Regions from separate parts of the Paenibacillus sp. SN-8-1 genome, predicted to be linked through region 2. Evidence: riboswitches for the same ligand, from Rfam matches in the RefSeq annotation. Region 2 holds a riboswitch; the other holds the start of a gene.
What was found. A riboswitch is a leader RNA that binds a small molecule or an ion and turns the genes downstream of it on or off. The one in region 2 is predicted to bind S-adenosylmethionine.
Positions count from the first base shown of each region.

Region 1: it holds a riboswitch for S-adenosylmethionine, as region 2 does, so the genes downstream of both, metA (homoserine O-acetyltransferase MetA) here and ACRRNK_RS17890 (methionine ABC transporter ATP-binding protein) in region 2, are expected to answer to the same signal.

Region 1 is NZ_CP194782.1:3,541,057-3,549,707, forward strand. It holds gene ACRRNK_RS17335 (copper amine oxidase N-terminal domain-containing protein) at 1-555, opposite strand, end outside; gene mqnC (cyclic dehypoxanthinyl futalosine synthase) at 906-2,039, opposite strand; gene ACRRNK_RS17345 (trans-sulfuration enzyme family protein) at 2,211-3,365, opposite strand; gene ACRRNK_RS17350 (aminotransferase class I/II-fold pyridoxal phosphate-dependent enzyme) at 3,365-4,546, opposite strand; gene metA (homoserine O-acetyltransferase MetA) at 4,567-5,502, opposite strand; SAM riboswitch class I at 5,620-5,747, opposite strand; gene corA (magnesium/cobalt transporter CorA) at 6,223-7,158, shown strand; gene ACRRNK_RS17365 (HRDC domain-containing protein) at 7,243-8,247, opposite strand; gene ACRRNK_RS17370 (DUF3055 domain-containing protein) at 8,449-8,651, shown strand, end outside.
Region 2 is NZ_CP194782.1:3,651,155-3,659,805, reverse strand. It holds gene ACRRNK_RS17915 (DUF2515 family protein) at 1-947, opposite strand, end outside; gene ACRRNK_RS17910 (thioredoxin family protein) at 1,111-1,476, shown strand; gene ACRRNK_RS17905 (COX15/CtaA family protein) at 1,644-2,573, shown strand; gene ACRRNK_RS17900 (UbiD family decarboxylase) at 2,705-4,471, shown strand; gene ACRRNK_RS17895 (Cthe_2314 family HEPN domain-containing protein) at 4,498-5,229, shown strand; SAM riboswitch class I at 5,320-5,478, shown strand; gene ACRRNK_RS17890 (methionine ABC transporter ATP-binding protein) at 5,558-6,574, shown strand; gene ACRRNK_RS17885 (methionine ABC transporter permease) at 6,574-7,242, shown strand; gene ACRRNK_RS17880 (MetQ/NlpA family ABC transporter substrate-binding protein) at 7,303-8,163, shown strand; gene ACRRNK_RS17875 (SDR family oxidoreductase) at 8,604-8,651, shown strand, end outside.

The sequences.
Region 1 (8,651 bases), 110 kb from region 2:
TAATTTGTCATATTCATCACCTTTATCAAAAACCAAACCAGATCCCGTATTCTCAAATACCGTAAAACCATGAATCACTTGCTTCTTAATCGTATTTCCTTCGGTTTTAGGCTCTTGTGTATAATCCCCCGTAGTTATCTCCACTGTATTGATTGCGCTATTCCAAACCACTTTAGCCCCCAGCGCCTGGCTAACAAAACGAAGTGGCACAAAGGTTCGTGAGCCTTTCTCCATCGCGGAGGTGTCCATCTGCTGATTCTGACCATTCACTTGGTATACCTTATTGCCTATCGTGAGCTTAACCAACTTAGGTTTAAGAGAGATCGTAATCAGCTTAGTCTTTCCGTTCCAATCCACCTTGGAACCCAATGCTTCGCTTACAAAGCGGACAGGAACTTGTACTCGTTGATTCTTGTCCAAGAACGGTTGTGCATCCGGGAACCAGATTCTCTTTCCGTTCACTTCAACACGCAGCGGGATTGCCGCTGAGGACATTGAAGGTAGTAGAACAGCAACTAAAGCCACAATTAGTGCGATGATGCTTGTTTTTTTCAAGATTTATCCCCCTTTTGAATAGAAATAATTAATACCTGCTAACTAGGCATTCCTGGATATTCTACCAATATAGAACTTGGGGTTCAATACCTTTGTAGGAATTTTTTAGTATTTATTATCTTGTGCCTATTAAAATTTATTGTTATTTGGATAATATAAGACCTAAATCCCGCTATAGATGATTTAACTAGACAGTATGTCCTAGATAAAAAACAGCGCCCATCTACCCCAATCCCATAAAAGGATTAGAGACAAATAAGCGCTGGTTGCTATATGGAATGAACTAAGTAATTGACGTTAGAATAACGCAGTTTAGTTCAACCCATATTGTATTGGTTATAAAGTTAAATTTAGTTCTGCATAACAAAATCATTCTCGACATTCGCGCTCTCATCATCGAACACGCGAAGAATGTCGTAACGGGTATTGCGCTGCGCAGGAATCTTGCCGGCTTCGCGGATCAGCTTCAGGATCGAGCCAATATTCACTTTATGCGTTGCCCCAGCGGACGAGACCACGTTCTCTTCGATCATCGTACTGCCGAAGTCATTGCAGCCATACTGAAGGGAGAGCTTGCCGACCTCTGGTCCCATCGTTACCCAGGATGACTGGAAGTTCTTGATATTATCCAGCGTGATCCGGCTGATCGCTACGGTCTTCAGGTACTCTTCCGGCGTCTGGCGGTCCAGCTTCAGGTTCGTATTATCCGGCTGGAAGGTCCACGGAATGAAGGCTAGGAAGCCTTCGGAATCGTAGCCATTCTGGATGCATTCATCCTGCGCGTCACGTACGCGGTGCAGATGCAGTGCGCGTTCTTCCATCGTCTCACCAAGGCCAATGACCATGGTAGCCGTGGTATTCATGCCCATCTTGTGGGCTGTCTTCATGACATCCATCCAGTCTGTCCATGAGCCCTTAAGACGGCTGATCTTGCGGCGTGTCCGGTCGTCCAGAATTTCAGCTCCGCCGCCTGGCAGGGAGTCAAGCCCAGCTTCGTGAATCTGACGTACAACTTGTTCCAGGGTAAGACCATCCGAGACGACAACCATCTTCTGAATCTCCGCCGGGGAGAACGAGTGCATCGTGATCTCCGGGAAGCGCTGCTTGATCGCACGCAGTAGATCCGTATAATAGCTGAACGGCAGGTTTGGGTTCGTCCCGCCCTGCATCAGGATTTCGGTTCCGCCCACATCCATTGTCTCCTGAATCTTCTGGAAGATCACTTCATCCGGAAGTACATACCCCTCATCCGAACCCGGTCTGCGGTAAAAGGCACAGAAACGGCAGTACACATCACATACGTTCGTATAGTTAATATTCCGTCCAATAACAAAGGTAGTGATAGGATCTGGATGCATCCGGTTCATGAGAATATTGGCGGTATGCCCCATCTTCTCAACTTCATTGGATTCAAAAAGTGCCGTAGTATCCTCGACCGTAAGGCGTTCGCCCTGAAGTGCTTTATTCAAAATTGAGTCTATCATACAGAACCTCCTAACAAGAGTCTCGTAATTATATTCATTATTTCATCGTAACATACCCGCCCAAGAAAAACAGCACCCGAAACCCTCGGGTGCCTATCCTAAACCATCGAATTTGAACATTTATTGAACATAAAATTTCATAGTTTATCCAAATCTTGTACCTACCGCAAATTAACTGTTCTGAAGCGCCTGCTCCAGATCTGCAATCAGATCCTCAATATCCTCAAGACCGACAGAGAAGCGCAGCAGCCCATCTGTAATTCCGCGCTCGGCGCGTACTTCAGCAGGCATGGAAGCATGGGACATCATTGCCGGATACGATAAAATACTTTCCACAGCGCCAAGGCTCACCGCCACCAGCGGCAGCTTCACGCGGCTGAGCAGCTGCTTCGCGCGCTCGCCAGAGCCAACGTCGAAGGATACGACCGCGCCATAGCCGGTCGATTGCTTCTCCTGCACTTCCCGGCCCGGATGCTCCGGCAGGCCGGGATAATACACAGCGCCGATGTCATCCCGGCTGCTGAGCCAATCTGCGAGCTTGCGCGCGCTGATCTCGCTGTGCGCCATGCGCGCAGCCAGCGTCTTCATGCCGCGCATAAGCAGCCATGATTCCTGGGCACCGAGCACGGTGCCCAGACCATTTTGCAGATACTTGAGCTGCTTCGCAAGCTCTTCGCTGCCTGCCACGGCAAGACCGGCCAGCACATCACTATGGCCCCCAAGGAACTTGGTCGCACTGTGCAGCACAATATCCACACCCAGCTCCAGCGGACGCTGGTAATACGGGGTCATGAACGTATTATCTACAATGCTGAGCAGGCCTTTTTCCTTCGCCCATTCCGCCACTGCCCCGATATCCGTGATCTTCAGCGTTGGATTCGATGGCGTCTCCATATATACGGCCTTGGTATTCGGCTTCAGCGCCGCCTTGACCGCATCCAGATCCGTCATATCGACGAACGTCGTCTCAATATTCATCCGGCTGAGGATGGTAGTCAGCAGCCGGTATGTACCGCCATATACGTCTTCTGTAACAATGATATGATCCCCTGCTGACAGAAGCATGAAGGTCGATGAGATCGCGGACATCCCGGTAGAGTATGCGAAGCCCTGAACCCCGCCTTCTAGCACCGCAATATAGTCTTCCAAAGCTTGACGGGTAGGGTTACCCGAGCGGCTGTAATCATGAACCGGAGGATTAAAGATATCATGATGATGGAATGTAGAAGCCTGGTAGATCGGCACACTGGATGCCCCGGTAGCCGCATCCACTTCGGAACCGAAATGCAGCAGCTTCGTATCGAATTTCCGTTCTTGTTCGCTCATTACTCTTGTCCTCCTTCAATTTCGACCCTTGCCGCCTCAATAGCCTGGTCCAGATCTGCAATCAGATCATCCACATGCTCCACACCGACCGAGAAGCGAAGCAGACGATCGTCCACGCCCACCGCTTCACGAATCTCGAGTGGAATATCCGCGTGGGTCTGAACAGCCGGATAGGTCATCAAGGATTCCACTCCGCCAAGGCTCTCCGCGAAGGCGATCAGATTCAAGCTGCGCAGGATCGGTTCAACGAACCGGGCATCCCGCACCTTGAAGGAGAAGATCCCCGTATTTCCACTCGATTGTCTGCTCTGGATGTCATAACCAGGGTGATCAGGCAGCCCTGGATGAAAAACTTCGGCAATCTCCGGATGAGCATCCAGATGCTTTGCAATTGCCAGCGCATTAGCCTCATGGCGGTCCATACGAAGCGCAAGCGTCTTCATGCCACGCATTAATTGGTAGGAATCCGAAGGACTAAGCACAGCGCCAATCGAGTTATGCAAGAAGGCGATCTCATCCGACAATTCTTTCCCTTTGGTTACAATCAGACCTGCCAGTACATCGTTATGACCACCCAGGTACTTGCTCGCACTGTGGATGACAATATCAGCTCCAAGCTCAAGCGGCCGCTGGAAATACGGGGTCATTAGCGTATTGTCCACAACGGTCAAAATCCCGTGCCGCTTGGCCCACGTACAGGCAGATTCTATATCCGTAATCATCATTAGAGGATTGGTCGGAGTCTCGATAATCAGCGCCTTGGTGTTCGGCTGGCGGACCTGCTCGAGCGCATCCAGATCATTCGTATCCACATAGGATGCGGTGATTCCGTACTTGCCCAGAATCCGCTCGATTAACCGGTAGGTTCCGCCATAAAGGTCGAGAGACACAATCAGATGGTCCCCTTGCGAGAATAGCGTGAAGATGGTTTGAAGAGCCGCCATACCTGAACTGCATGCAAAGCCGGCATCCCCGGATTCCAGCGCCGCCGCCGCATCCTCCAGAACTTTCCGAGTTGGACTCTTCGTACGTGAATAATCGAAGCCTGTGCTCTGGCCAAGACGCGGATGCCGAAATGCCGTAGCCTGGTAGATCGGATAATTCACCGCACCGGTGACTGGCTCTTCCACAGAACCAATTTGTGCAAGTCTGCTCTCAATATGAAGCTTTTGATCTGACATATACTTGAACAACCCCCTAATTAGATGTGATAGATATACTCAGCGTTCTCTTCCATATCGTAAGGTGTTTCCTGATACACATAGTAATTGAGCCAATTGGAAAATAATAAGTTAGCATGCGCCCGCCAGGTTGAAGGCGGCGTCCGTGTCGGATCATCCTTCGGGAAGTAGTTGACCGGTAGCGCAACTTCAAGGCCCCGGCTCACATCACGGTCGTACTCCCACTTGAGGGATAACGGATCATACTCCGAGTGACCGGTAACGAAGATCTGCTTCCCGTCTTTAGTTGCCACTAAATAGATTCCGGAGTCTTCGGATTCAGCCAGGATCTCGAGATCCTGCTTGTTCTCAATATCCTCTCTGAGCACGGAAGTATGACGGGAATGCGGCACGTAGAACACCTCATCGAATCCGCGCAGCAGCTTAACATTAGGAATATTAATGGTGTGTGGGAACACACCGAAGCATTTCTCAGGCAAAGCGATCTTCGGCACACCGAAGTGGTGATACAATCCAGCCTGGGAGGCCCAACATATATGAAGCGTAGAAGTGACGTGAGTCTTCGTCCAATCAAAAATCTCCTTCAGCTCTTCCCAGTAATTGACTTCTTCGAATTCCAGCTGTTCAACAGGAGCCCCGGTGATAATCATTCCATCGAAGCGGTGCTTCTTGATTTCGTCAAAAGTCTTGTAGAACATCTCCAAGTGCTGGGCCGAAGTGTTCTTGGAGGTATGGGAACGTGGATGAAGCAGAACAATCTCCACCTGAAGAGGAGTATTCCCCAGCAGCCGCAAAATTTGCGATTCTGTAGTCTCCTTAGTAGGCATCAGATTAAGAATCGCGATTCGCAGCGGACGGATATCCTGTTCATAAGCGCGGCTTTCGTCCATCACGAAGATGTTCTCGTTCACAAGTACTTCCTTGGCGGGCAGGCTGTCAGGTATTTTGATTGGCATTTTTTGTTCACTCCTTCTTGGTATGAGTGCGATTTCCTATTGTCAGAAGCGGGTGCATACAGAAAATGACCCTTCTCACACATAGAGAAAGGTCATATCGGTTATATATATGCGCCTCTCTCATCTCTCAGAGACCCAGGCTCCTCTAACGTATGCCTGTAGTTCTGCAAGAATTAGCACCGTGCGATCACTCGCCGGTTGCCGGGTTTCATCGGGCTGGTCCCTCCACCTACTCTTGATAAGAATTCGCGTATGAAGTTAATGTTTCATAGGAGAAATTATAATTTCCCTGCAACTACTGTATAGCATAACCGGGTTCCTCGTCAAGAATCCAGGTGATATTTTCATACCAGTTATACTGCACCTCCCCGCCCCTTATGCCATATGTTATCCCATGACGCGCCAAGGGAGTTTTTCCTTGAAAATTTTTATACCGCGGCGTTATACTAGACGAGTGTTACAAGCCCAGAACCGAAGAGGTGAAGTTAGAAATGGAAGGCGACCCGAGTAGTCCGCAGAGCTATGCCCCTGCAGAACAACTGCATAGAGAACAAATCAGCAGGACACTTGCGGGAGGAAGGGGCTCTTTCGTTTCCCGGTGCCATTACTGCCTTGACTTACGGTAATGATCCGGCTGCTGATTTCTTTTCTGTGCTCTTATGTGAACCCACATAGACAAGAGTATATCCCTTCAAATGAAGGGTAAAGGAGTGAAATCAGATGAAAATTCGCCATGTTAACGCCGGTGTATTCACAGCGGTGGAAGATCTGGAGCTGACCCTTACGCCACCGGCGGAAGGATTCTACTGGATTGATGCTGACGCCGAGGACCTTGCGCTGCTGCAGCCGGCTTTTGCCCTGCATGATCTCGCAGTGGAGGACTGTCTGACGGAAGAGGAACAGCGTCCGAAGATTGAAATTTATGATAATCATTATTTCATTGTAGTGAACAGTATTCGTTTTGATGATGAAGAGATATTCCTGCGCGCACTCAGCGTGTTCCTGGGACGGCATTATATTATAACGGTAACCAAGCAGAAGATCAGCGAACTCAGAGCCATCAAACCTATCCTCTGGGAACAGGAAGTGAATGAGCCCGACCGGTTCCTCTACCTGCTGATTGACCTTGTGGTCGATAACTACTTCCTTGTCGGTGACCGGATTGAGGATAAGATCGAGAAGCTGGAGGAGGACATTCTGGTTCATACCAAGCGTTCTCATCTGAACGAAATTATCGGTCTGCGAAGCGAGATTCTGTGGCTGAAGAAGATGCTGGGTCCACAGAAGGAAGTTATCAATATCCTTAATAAGAAAGATCTGCGGCTCATTGACGATCAACTGCAGAAGTATTTCAGCGATATATACGAGAATGCTGTGAAGATCTCCGAGAACTTTGACACTTTCCGAGAGCTAATGGGCAACTTGCGAGAAGCCTATCAGTCCAGTATCGCCAACCGCGCCAACGAAATCATGCGTGTATTTACCGCTATTACAACTATCTTCATTCCGCTGACCCTGATCACAGGAATCTACGGAATGAACTTCGATAATATGCCGGAGCTGCACGGCAGATACAGTTATTTCATTGTGATCGGGATTATGATTACTTTAGGTTGTGGCATGTTCTATATTTTCCGCAAAAAAGACTGGATCTGAGCTCACCGCTCTATCCCAGATCAGGTAAAGGACGAAACGATCCCCTGCCTCCCGGCAGCTGGAGAGCTTCGTCCTTTCTTATTCCTAACCGGCGCTTCGCACGCCGGAGCCCTGACGCCGGAATCGGATGCGGATCAACCGCAGCTGCTCGTACATCTTCTCCACGTTGCTATCAAGCGGAAGCTCCGCACCATATACCCGCTGGAGAACAGGCTTAAGCAATGTATCGCCTAGCTCCTCATAAGCTTGCCAGATGGCCGTCTGCTCCGCCTCCGGGACTTCTCTTAGCTCCGTAATCAGCAGTGATTCAAGTTCATATCCATCCTTCTCCAGGTCTTCAAGCAGCTCTACGGTCTCGCGCCGATCAAGTCCTGTCCGCCTGCACATCTCCTCCACATCACTGCCTTCAGCAATAGCTTCAAGCATAACTCTGCGCAGACCGAACTTCTCCATCTCCACCCGATACTTAACTTCCTTCTGCTTATAGAGCCAGGAACGAAATTCTTCTTCATCCAGCGTCCCTTCCACCCAGTTCAGCGGGAAGATGAACGAACGCTCCCCCTGCTGTGTCAGCTCAAGCAGCTCTTCACCATACTCGGCAGACTTGGATTCACCTACACCCGGAAGCTGCAGCAGCTCCTCGCGCGTTCGTGGTTGGAACACACTGATCAGTCTGAGCAGCCGGTTGCTGGCAATTAAATACGGTGCCTTGCGTTCAGCAACGGCGCGTCTTCTCCGCCATGCGCTCAGCTCCGTGAATAACGTCTCGTTCGGATTGAGTTCACTGTAGAACACGAGCTTTTGGGCTAGGATGGCCTTTCCTTTCCCTTCTTCTCTCTCATGAAAGATACCGTCTATAGCCGGTCTGAATCCTTCCCCGAGCTTCACAGCTAGCCTGTGACGATAGACATGAAGCAGCTCAGACCAGGATTCTCCTTCATACCACAAGGTCTCTCCCTCTTCATCAGCGGACAGCTCATTCCAGCCCATTCTCCATACGCCTTCATCTTCACCTATCCACACCTGGGCTCCAATTGGCATTTGTTCACCCGTCTTCTTCTCCATACTGTTGAGAAATATGATCCGCATTAGGCTGCACCTCCTATGAATCAGCACACAAAAAAAGCACCTCTCCGGCTTATCGCCAAAGAGGTGCTTCCCCATTCGTATACTGTTACCCTTATCATACCTTATTCTGGAAGAAAGTCAAATATAAGTGTATTCAGCCTGACATCCCTTTTCCTGATATAATAGGAATAACTTAAGACAGTTGAGGAGGCAGTACCTAATATGACGTTTTCTGAGAAGGACCTTGATTTCCTGTCTGATTCCACGGAGCAGACATCTACCCGATTTGTTACATTCATCGGCCATTCCATGAAGCGATTCGATCTGGCTATTACGACTACGAACCGCTTTTACGGGAAGAAACTGGTTACTGACTTGCAGGCAGGCAAGACAGCTATTTTAGGCTCGGACGATCTGGATGAAGA
Region 2 (8,651 bases):
GAGAAGTCACCAAGAATCCGACCCGCAAGCCGAGGAATATGACCATTCGGACATAGCGATTCAGAGCCGGATTGTTCCGCGTCAGATTTAATCAGCATATCCTCCTCCTCTAGCAGAGGGAAGATAATCTGATTGAGGCCGGCCCAGCTGTGGAGATGGAAACTGGCTTTATCGGTTACACGGTTCTGAAAATACGGGTGTCTGACGACCCTTTTCTCAATATAATTCTGTTCGTTGATAATCAGCCCCACAGCAAGCAGGGCGCTGCCCCTCTCCAGCCAGAAGCGTTCCCAGAAAGGCTGCATGAAGCGGGATACGTGGAAATGAGGAAGCAGGTAAAAAAGGCTTGAGCCGATCTCCCGGCTCTTCATATACAGAAGGAGCTGCGGATAAGCGTCCTGGAATATAAGTGCGTTGCACCTTTCCAGAAAGCGGTACGTGGACTCCTTACTTGTCTCGCTGAGCAGAGGATACATCTGACCCCCGCGCAGATCACTCATATTCCAGCCCGCATTGCGGGATACCATATGAGCCAGGAAGGACCAGTGAAGCTCAGGATAAGCCTGGTAACATTTAAGATAGGCTTCAGTCCGGGTCAGATTGCTGACATTGCTGCGGCTGACCAATTCCTCAATTTCCTGGATAATCTCCTTGTCTGCCGGGGTCAATCCATCAGGAAGATGAGATACAGCAAGATGTTCATCCAAGTTCCTGCCCTGACTTCCTCGGCGAAGCAGGTCTTCAATTTCTGTATAGACGGTCCGGGCCGAAGCCTCATTCCAATCTAGGCTAACCCGCTCCTCCCGAAGACGTGATGAACCGGCAATTCCCGCTGTCTTGCTCTTCACGACCTCACTTACCATGGAAGGGAAAGTGAACAGCATTTCTTTGAGTACGGCAGCAAGGCCGGGGGATTTGGAGCCATCCGGGTGAAGAGGCTCATTCATGAAGATTCCTCTCTTTCGCTTAGGGTGCGTTCGTCAATCTGAAACAGATAGGTGATATTTTCGTTACAAAGCAGATTTTAGTCACATTATGGCCTAAAAGTTTGACTTCCACTCTTCATTTTGATTGACTAAGAGAGATAACTAGAGGAAAGGAATGAAGCTCATGAAAGAAGTAACATCTGCAGGTGCGTTCACGGTTGAAACACAGTCCAGTAATTTGGTCGTTGCCGTCTTCAAAGCTGACTGGTGCGGTGATTGCAAATTTATCGATCCATTTATGCCTGAAGTTGAGGAGAAATACGGGGATCGCATTACGTTTCTCCAGGTGGATGTAGATAAGGTTGGAGACGTGAGTCAAGAGCAGAACATTCTAGGAATTCCGAGCTTCGTTGCCTATACCGATGGTCGCGAGCTGGTCAGATTCGTCAATAAAGCGCGTAAATCCCGCGAAGAGATTGAGGACTTCCTGAGCAAAGCCCTGGATGTATACCGCACACTTCACGACACAGCGGAACGCAAGGAGAATTAAATCGCAGTAATCATTGTCACAGGCGCCATCCTTAAAAGGGGTGGCGCCGTCCTTATGATTTGAACATTTTGTCACAAGTGACTTATGATATGTACGTACTCATCGGTTATAATGAAAGAGCAGTTCCGAATTGCCTAAATTAAATTAATATAGCAGGTGAGGAAATCTTGAATACCAAACGTCTAAAATGGCTCAGTTATGCCTCCAGTTTTGTAATGCTGATGGCTACCCTGGGCGGAACCGCAGTAACCAAGCTGGATGCGGGCCTTGGCTGCGGCCGGGAATGGCCGCTGTGTAACGGGAAGTTCGTTCCCGCGCATACGTTGTCGTCGCTGATCGAATGGTCGCACCGGGCAGTTAGCGGGGCTGCGGGGCTATTTGCACTCGCTGCATTTGTTGCTTTTATGCTCTACCGCAAGGAACGTCGTGATTTGAGGCTGTATGCACTGTTCGCACTGATCTTCGTTGTGGTCCAAGCGATCATGGGGGCTTTTGCGGTCGTGTTCTCTCAATCTTCTGCCGTTATGGCTCTTCACTTCGGGTTCTCGCTGATTGCCTTTGCCAGCTCATTGATGCTCGCGCTCGGAATGCGGGAGCAGGAACGGGAAGAAGCCAACATGCCGAAGCTTCCATCCAGCCCTGTAAGCAAAACATTTCGCAACTTGGTGTGGTTCGCGACATGTTATACTTATATCGTTGTGTATCTAGGAGCTTATGTCAGTCATACGAATTCAGCCGGAGGCTGCAGCGGCTGGCCGCTCTGTAACGGGCAAGTAATTCCCGAGCTTACTGGTGGTGTGGCTATCGCGTTCATTCACCGTCTGGGCGCCATGACCCTGTTCATTGTCATCGGGATTCTTGGTCACTTTGCTTATCGGAAGCATCCGGGCAACAAGGAGATCAGATCACTGGGAGTTGCAGCGACTGTGCTTGTAATCGTTCAAATTTTCACAGGTGCTTTCCTCGTCATGAACCTTACGAATCCGCGGATGTATATCTTCGCTTCCTTGTCACACATCTTCGTGCTGTCCTGCTTGTTCGGCGTACTTAGTTATATGAGCATCAGAACCTGGCTGCTCAGCAGGACGAAGGAATAGCGGATATAAGTGCTCTACAGTAAAGTAAGTAAAAGTAATAGGCCTTGATCTAAAGCTCCGCATTTGCTGCGGAGCTTTACATAAGTTTAGGAGCAGAAGAATCGCTTTAATTATTAGAGGAGGTATGGTCTATGGGTTACAGGAACTTAAGGCAGTGGATTGAGGCTCTTCGCAAGGACAAGCAGCTGGCTGTTGTGGATGCGCCGGTTGATCCTTATCTGGAGCTTGCCGAGATTCACCGCCGGGTTATCGAAGAGGGAGGACCGGCCCTATTGTTCACCAATGTGAAAGGAACACCCTTCCCGGTCGTTACCAACCTGTTTGGTACTCCGCGCCGTGTAGAAATGGCTTTCGGACCGAGGCCGGAGGAGCTGGCGAACCGTCTGGTTGGGGCGATGAACACCCTGCTCCCACCAACTCCCAAAGCGCTGTGGAATGAGCGCGGACTAATTCGGGAAGTGTTAAAGGTAGGTATGAAGACAGTACCCAAGGGCGAGGCGCCGATTCTTCAGGTATGCCGGACGGATCGTCCGCTTGCGGATCTGCCCAAAGTGACAAGCTGGCAGGAAGACGGAGGTCCGTTTGTGACCTTGCCGCTGGTATATACCGAGAATCCCGTTCAAACCAAGGATAATAACTTGGGCATGTACCGGATTCAGGTGTACGATGACCAGACCACAGGGGTTCACTGGCAGATTCAGAAAGGCGGCGGTTTCCACTATCATGAAGCGGAGAAGCGTGGAGAGGCACTCCCGGTATCCGTATTTCTCGGTGGCCCTCCAGCCCTGATAGCCGGTGCGATCGCACCGGTACCGGAGCATGTGTCTGAGCTGCTCGTGACCTCCTTCATTCTAGGGGAAAAGCTGCCTATGGCGGTGAATCCGATGGGCGGCCACCGAATTCCGGCAGAAGCCGAATTTGCGATTCAAGGCTTCGTCCCTCCGCATGAGCGGCGACTTGAAGGGCCTTTCGGTGACCACTTCGGTTATTATTCTCTTCAGCATGAGTTCCCTGTGCTTAAGGTCAGCCATATGTGGCATCGTAAGGATGCGATCTATCCGGCAACCATTGTGGGTAAGCCGCGTCAGGAAGATTATTATATCGGTGACTTCCTGCAAAAGCTTCTCTCTCCGGCATTTCCGGTAGTTATGCCAAGTGTCCGGTCTCTATGGACCTATTCCGAGAGCGGCTTCCATGCCTTGGCCTCCGCAGTCGTCCGGGAGAGCTACTCACGGGAAGCCTTGGTTGCCGGATTCCGGATTCTCGGTGAAGGCCAGCTGTCTTTGACTAAATTCTTAATGCTTACGAATGTTTCTGTTGATTTGGCGGATATCAAAATCACGCTGAAGACCATCTTGGAACGGTTCAATCCGCAGACGGACTTATTTATATTTAACAAGACTTCTAATGATACGCTTGATTATACTGGACTTAAGCTGAATCACGGCAGCAAAGCGATTCTTATCGGCGTGGGTGATCCCGTTCGAGAGCTGCCACGGGAATACACAGAAGGTGAAATTGCCGAAATCGATGAAATTGCCGTATTCCACGATGGATGCCTTGTGGTATCCGGTGCTGCGTATGAACAGGAACCGGAGCTTCCGATCAGGCTTTTGGCCCGGCTCAGGGAGAAGAGAACGGCTTGGCCGCTTGTTGTTCTGGTTGATCATGCGGAGGAAGTGGCGAAGAGCTCCAACGCGTTCACTTGGACTGTCTTCACCCGGTTCAATCCCGCTTCGGATATGTATGCGGATGCGGAGATCCGGCAGCATCACCTGGCTTACAGCCTTCCCATTGTGATTGATGCCCGGATGAAGCCTGGCTATCCGGATGAGCTGTTCCCTCGTGAGGATATTGTGAAGCTGGTGGATCAGCGCTGGAAGAGTTATTTTGCATAAAATGTGAGTAGAAAGGGGGGGAGCCTATGCTGCGCAGCCTGCTGGGAGAACCGCCTCGGAAGAATGAGGGATTGTTCGCGGACACGCTTGAAGCCATGGAACGTACTGCTGGGCTGTTCCGGAATGCAATGGACATGCACCTTGAACAGAAGCAGGATTATTTCAAGCTTCAGGTGTGGACTTACGGGCTGATTTCATCGATTGACGAATTGGAGCAGTGTACGTATGCGGCTGCATTCTTCCGCAGGGCGGTACATACCAGGTTGATGAATGATATGGGCTCTGAGGAGAAGGGGGACTATGCTCGCTATGTGTATTTCTACAAAGACGGGTTTATCCGGGTCTTCTCCCTGCTGGATAAGCTGGGTACCCTCCTTAATGAGCTGTATGAACTGAACACCGCCAAAGTTAAGCCGCATTATTCTTATTTTACGGTGCTTCGCCAATTCCAGTATCTCAAAGTACATCGTGATCTTGGGAATAAGCTGACGTCCATTTATGAGGGGCGCAAAGATTATGTCTCCCGCCTGCGCCGTAGACGGAATATGGAGATTCACTATATGAATGCGGAGATGCAGGATGATCTGTGGCATAAGCATCAAGCGATGCAGGGCAGGCTTGAAGTAGAGAACCTTGACGAGCATCTGGCAGACCTTACAGAAAGCTACCAAATGGTGCTTGAATCGCTTCACACGGCCTTTAAATATACCCTATTTTATATAAGCAACCAATCAAATCGGAATAATATGCAAAAATGAATAAATTGTCTTTGACAAACGGTATAAAAGCCACTATACTGAGTATCAGTTTCAGAAAAGATTTCAATTTAGGAATGAAAAATTTCATATTTCTTATCAAGAGTGGCGGAGGGACAGGCCCGATGAAGCCCGGCAACCGATTTGTGCACAATTCAATCAAGTTCAGGTAGAGCCTGTTGAATTGAGCTAAAATGACATGGTGCTAAATCCTTCAGAAGCGTATTTTGTTACGATTCTGGCAGATGAGAAGGTACAATCTCAATTACGAGAGCCCTACAATTCTGCTGAGGGCTCTTTTCTTTTTGCGATATAGAGGAGGATCGAAGTTTTGATTGAGCTAAAACAATTGACTAAGACGTACGGCACGAAGAAGAAGTCCACAACGGCGCTCTCGAAGCTGAATCTTGAAGTTCAAAAGGGTGAAATCTTCGGCGTAATCGGTCATTCGGGCGCAGGGAAGAGCACGCTGATTCGCTGTATTAACCTGCTGGAACGTCCTACTTCAGGCGAGGTATGGGTGAATGGAGTTAACCTGACCGCACTGGGTAAAAGTGAGCTTCAGAAGCATCGCCGCAAAATCGGCATGATCTTTCAGCACTTTAACCTTCTGTCATCAGCAACCGTGTATGACAATATCGCTTTTCCGTTGACACTGACGAACACGCCTAAAGCGGACATCAAGAAGAAGGTCAGCGAGCTTCTAGCACTGGTCGGACTAGAGGATCATAAGAACAAGTATCCTGCTCAGTTATCGGGCGGACAGAAGCAGCGGGTAGGTATCGCAAGGGCTTTGGCGAGTGACCCGGATGTACTGCTCTGTGATGAAGCCACCTCGGCGCTCGATCCGCAGACAACGGATTCCATTCTCAGATTGCTGCTGGATATTAACCAGAAGTTTAATCTTACAATTATGTTGATTACTCACGAAATGCATGTCATTCAGAGTGTGTGTGACCGGGTCGCGGTCATTCACGCGGGCGGAATTGTGGAACAGGGGCCAGTAACCGAAGTGTTCCTGAAGCCGAAGCATCAGGTAACCCGGGAATTCATCAACCGGGAGACAACTGGGGCGGAAGCCCTTAAGCTCGCGCTGTCCACTACTAACTCTGAATCTTCCAGACAGGTAAAGATCACGTTCCTGGGAGCTCAGACTTACGACTCTTTGCTCTCACAAATTGTTCGTGAGACAGGTGTGAATTTTGCCATCCTTCAGGGAACTATATCCACTATCAAGGATATGCCGTATGGGCAGCTTCTGGTCTCGTTTGAAGGCGATCCTTCAAATATCCACCGGACAATCACCTTGCTGCAAGAACGGAATCTAGATGTGGAGGTGATGAACTAATGTGGGGACTTGATTTCTCAATGGTTGACTGGGAAGAGATGGGCCAGGCTGCGATAGATACACTCAAGATGCTCGGCGCATCGGCACTATTAACTTTTATTATAGGCCTTCCGCTTGGTGTACTTCTGTTCATCACTGCGCGATCCAATTCCGCTCTGCTGAGGTTCATATACAGAATTCTATCGTTTATCGTTAATATTCTGCGCTCCGTACCTTTCGTCATCCTTATCGTGGCGTTGATTCCGATTACCCGCTCTATCTTCGGGGTATCCATTGGGGTTGAGGGAACTATTCCGCCGTTGGTTATAGGCGCAGCTCCTTTCTTCGCGAGGCTTGTTGAGACAGCGAAGCGCGAAGTGGACCGCGGTGTGATTGAGGCAGCTACCTCAATGGGAGCGTCTACGTTCCAGATTATCCGCAAGGTCCTGCTGCCTGAGTCGATGCCGGGTCTGATTGCCGGGATGACGATAACGGTTGTTACGCTGGTCTCTTATACCGCGATGGCGGGTATGGTCGGCGGCGGCGGTCTCGGGGACTTGGCTATCCGCTATGGATATCAGCGGTATGAGAAGGAAGTTATGATCGTGGCGGTTGTTCTAATGATCGTACTCGTTCAGCTCCTTCAGATGATTGGCGACCGTCTAGTGGCACATTTTACAAGGAAATAAGGAAAGTCTATATATATAAATCATAATCCTTATTCAAAAAAACATATTGGAGGTCTGGAAATGAAAAAATGGTCAACAGCTTTTCTACTACTCACACTCGTACTGGTACTTGCGGCTTGCGGCAGCAAACCACAAGAGACTAGCCAGGGATCTTCGGATACAAGCAGCAAAGGTTCTGCTACAACTGAAACTACAACAGAACCAGTTAAACTTGTCGTAGGGGCAACTGCAGTTCCTCATGCTGAAATTCTTAACTTCATCAAACCAAAGTTGAAAGAAGAAGGCGTGGATCTGGAAGTTAAAGAATTCACGGATTACGTGCTTCCAAACACTCAATTATTCGAGAAACAATTGGATGCGAACTTCTTCCAGCACCAGCCATACCTTGACGATCAGAACAAGAAGAATAACTTCAACCTTGTAAGTGTGGTTGGCGTTCACGTTGAGCCATTTGGCGCTTACTCCAAGAAATACAAGACTAAAGACGAAATTCCTAACGGTGCAAAAGTAGCTATCCCTAACGATGCTACCAACGGTGGACGCGCACTTCTGCTTCTTGCTAAGAATGGCCTGATCACGCTGAAAGACGGCGTGGGAATCAATGCAACCGTGAAGGATATTGCCAGCAATCCGAAGAACCTACAGTTCAAAGAGCTTGAAGCCGCAATGCTGCCACGTGTGCTTGACGAGGTAGATCTGGCACTGATCAACACGAACTATGCGCTTGAAGCGAAGCTGGTTCCAACTAAAGATGCGCTCTTTATCGAAGATAAAGAATCACCTTACACCAACATTCTGGTTGCCCGTCCTGACAACAAGGATTCTGAAGCTATCCAGAAGCTCGCTAAAGCCCTCACATCCCCTGATGTGAAGAAGTTTATTGAAGACAAGTATCAAGGCTCAATTGTTCCTGCGTTTTAAGCAGGAAAATTGAGCCAAGGAGCAATTGTCCCTGCGTTTTAAGCAGTGAAATTGTGCAAGGTGCAATTGTCCCTGCATTTTAAGCAGTGAAATTGTGCAAGGTGCAATTATCCCAGCGTTCTAAGCAGGGCGATTGTGCGAATCCAAGAGCAGTTCCTTCTTTTGAGGAACTGCTTTTTTTGTGCTGCTGTATAAGATGAACTTAAGAATTACCCATAGGCAAGCGTGTGAAATGATTCTGAAGAAGCGTAGCGATCGTAAGAACATTTCACATGGCTGCCTAACGTGTAAATCAATAATTCAACTTATATAGCTGCTTTACATTCTGAATGTATTCAGATTAGCTCATCAAGTTGTGAGGAGGGAGTAAATCTTTTATACTTGAAGTGAACTACAGTATGAGATAAGGTTGACGCCTTGTTGGGAGAGGGGATCCGCTTTTGAAAGGTAAAATTGCTCTGATAACAGGAAGTGCTAAAGGATTAGGG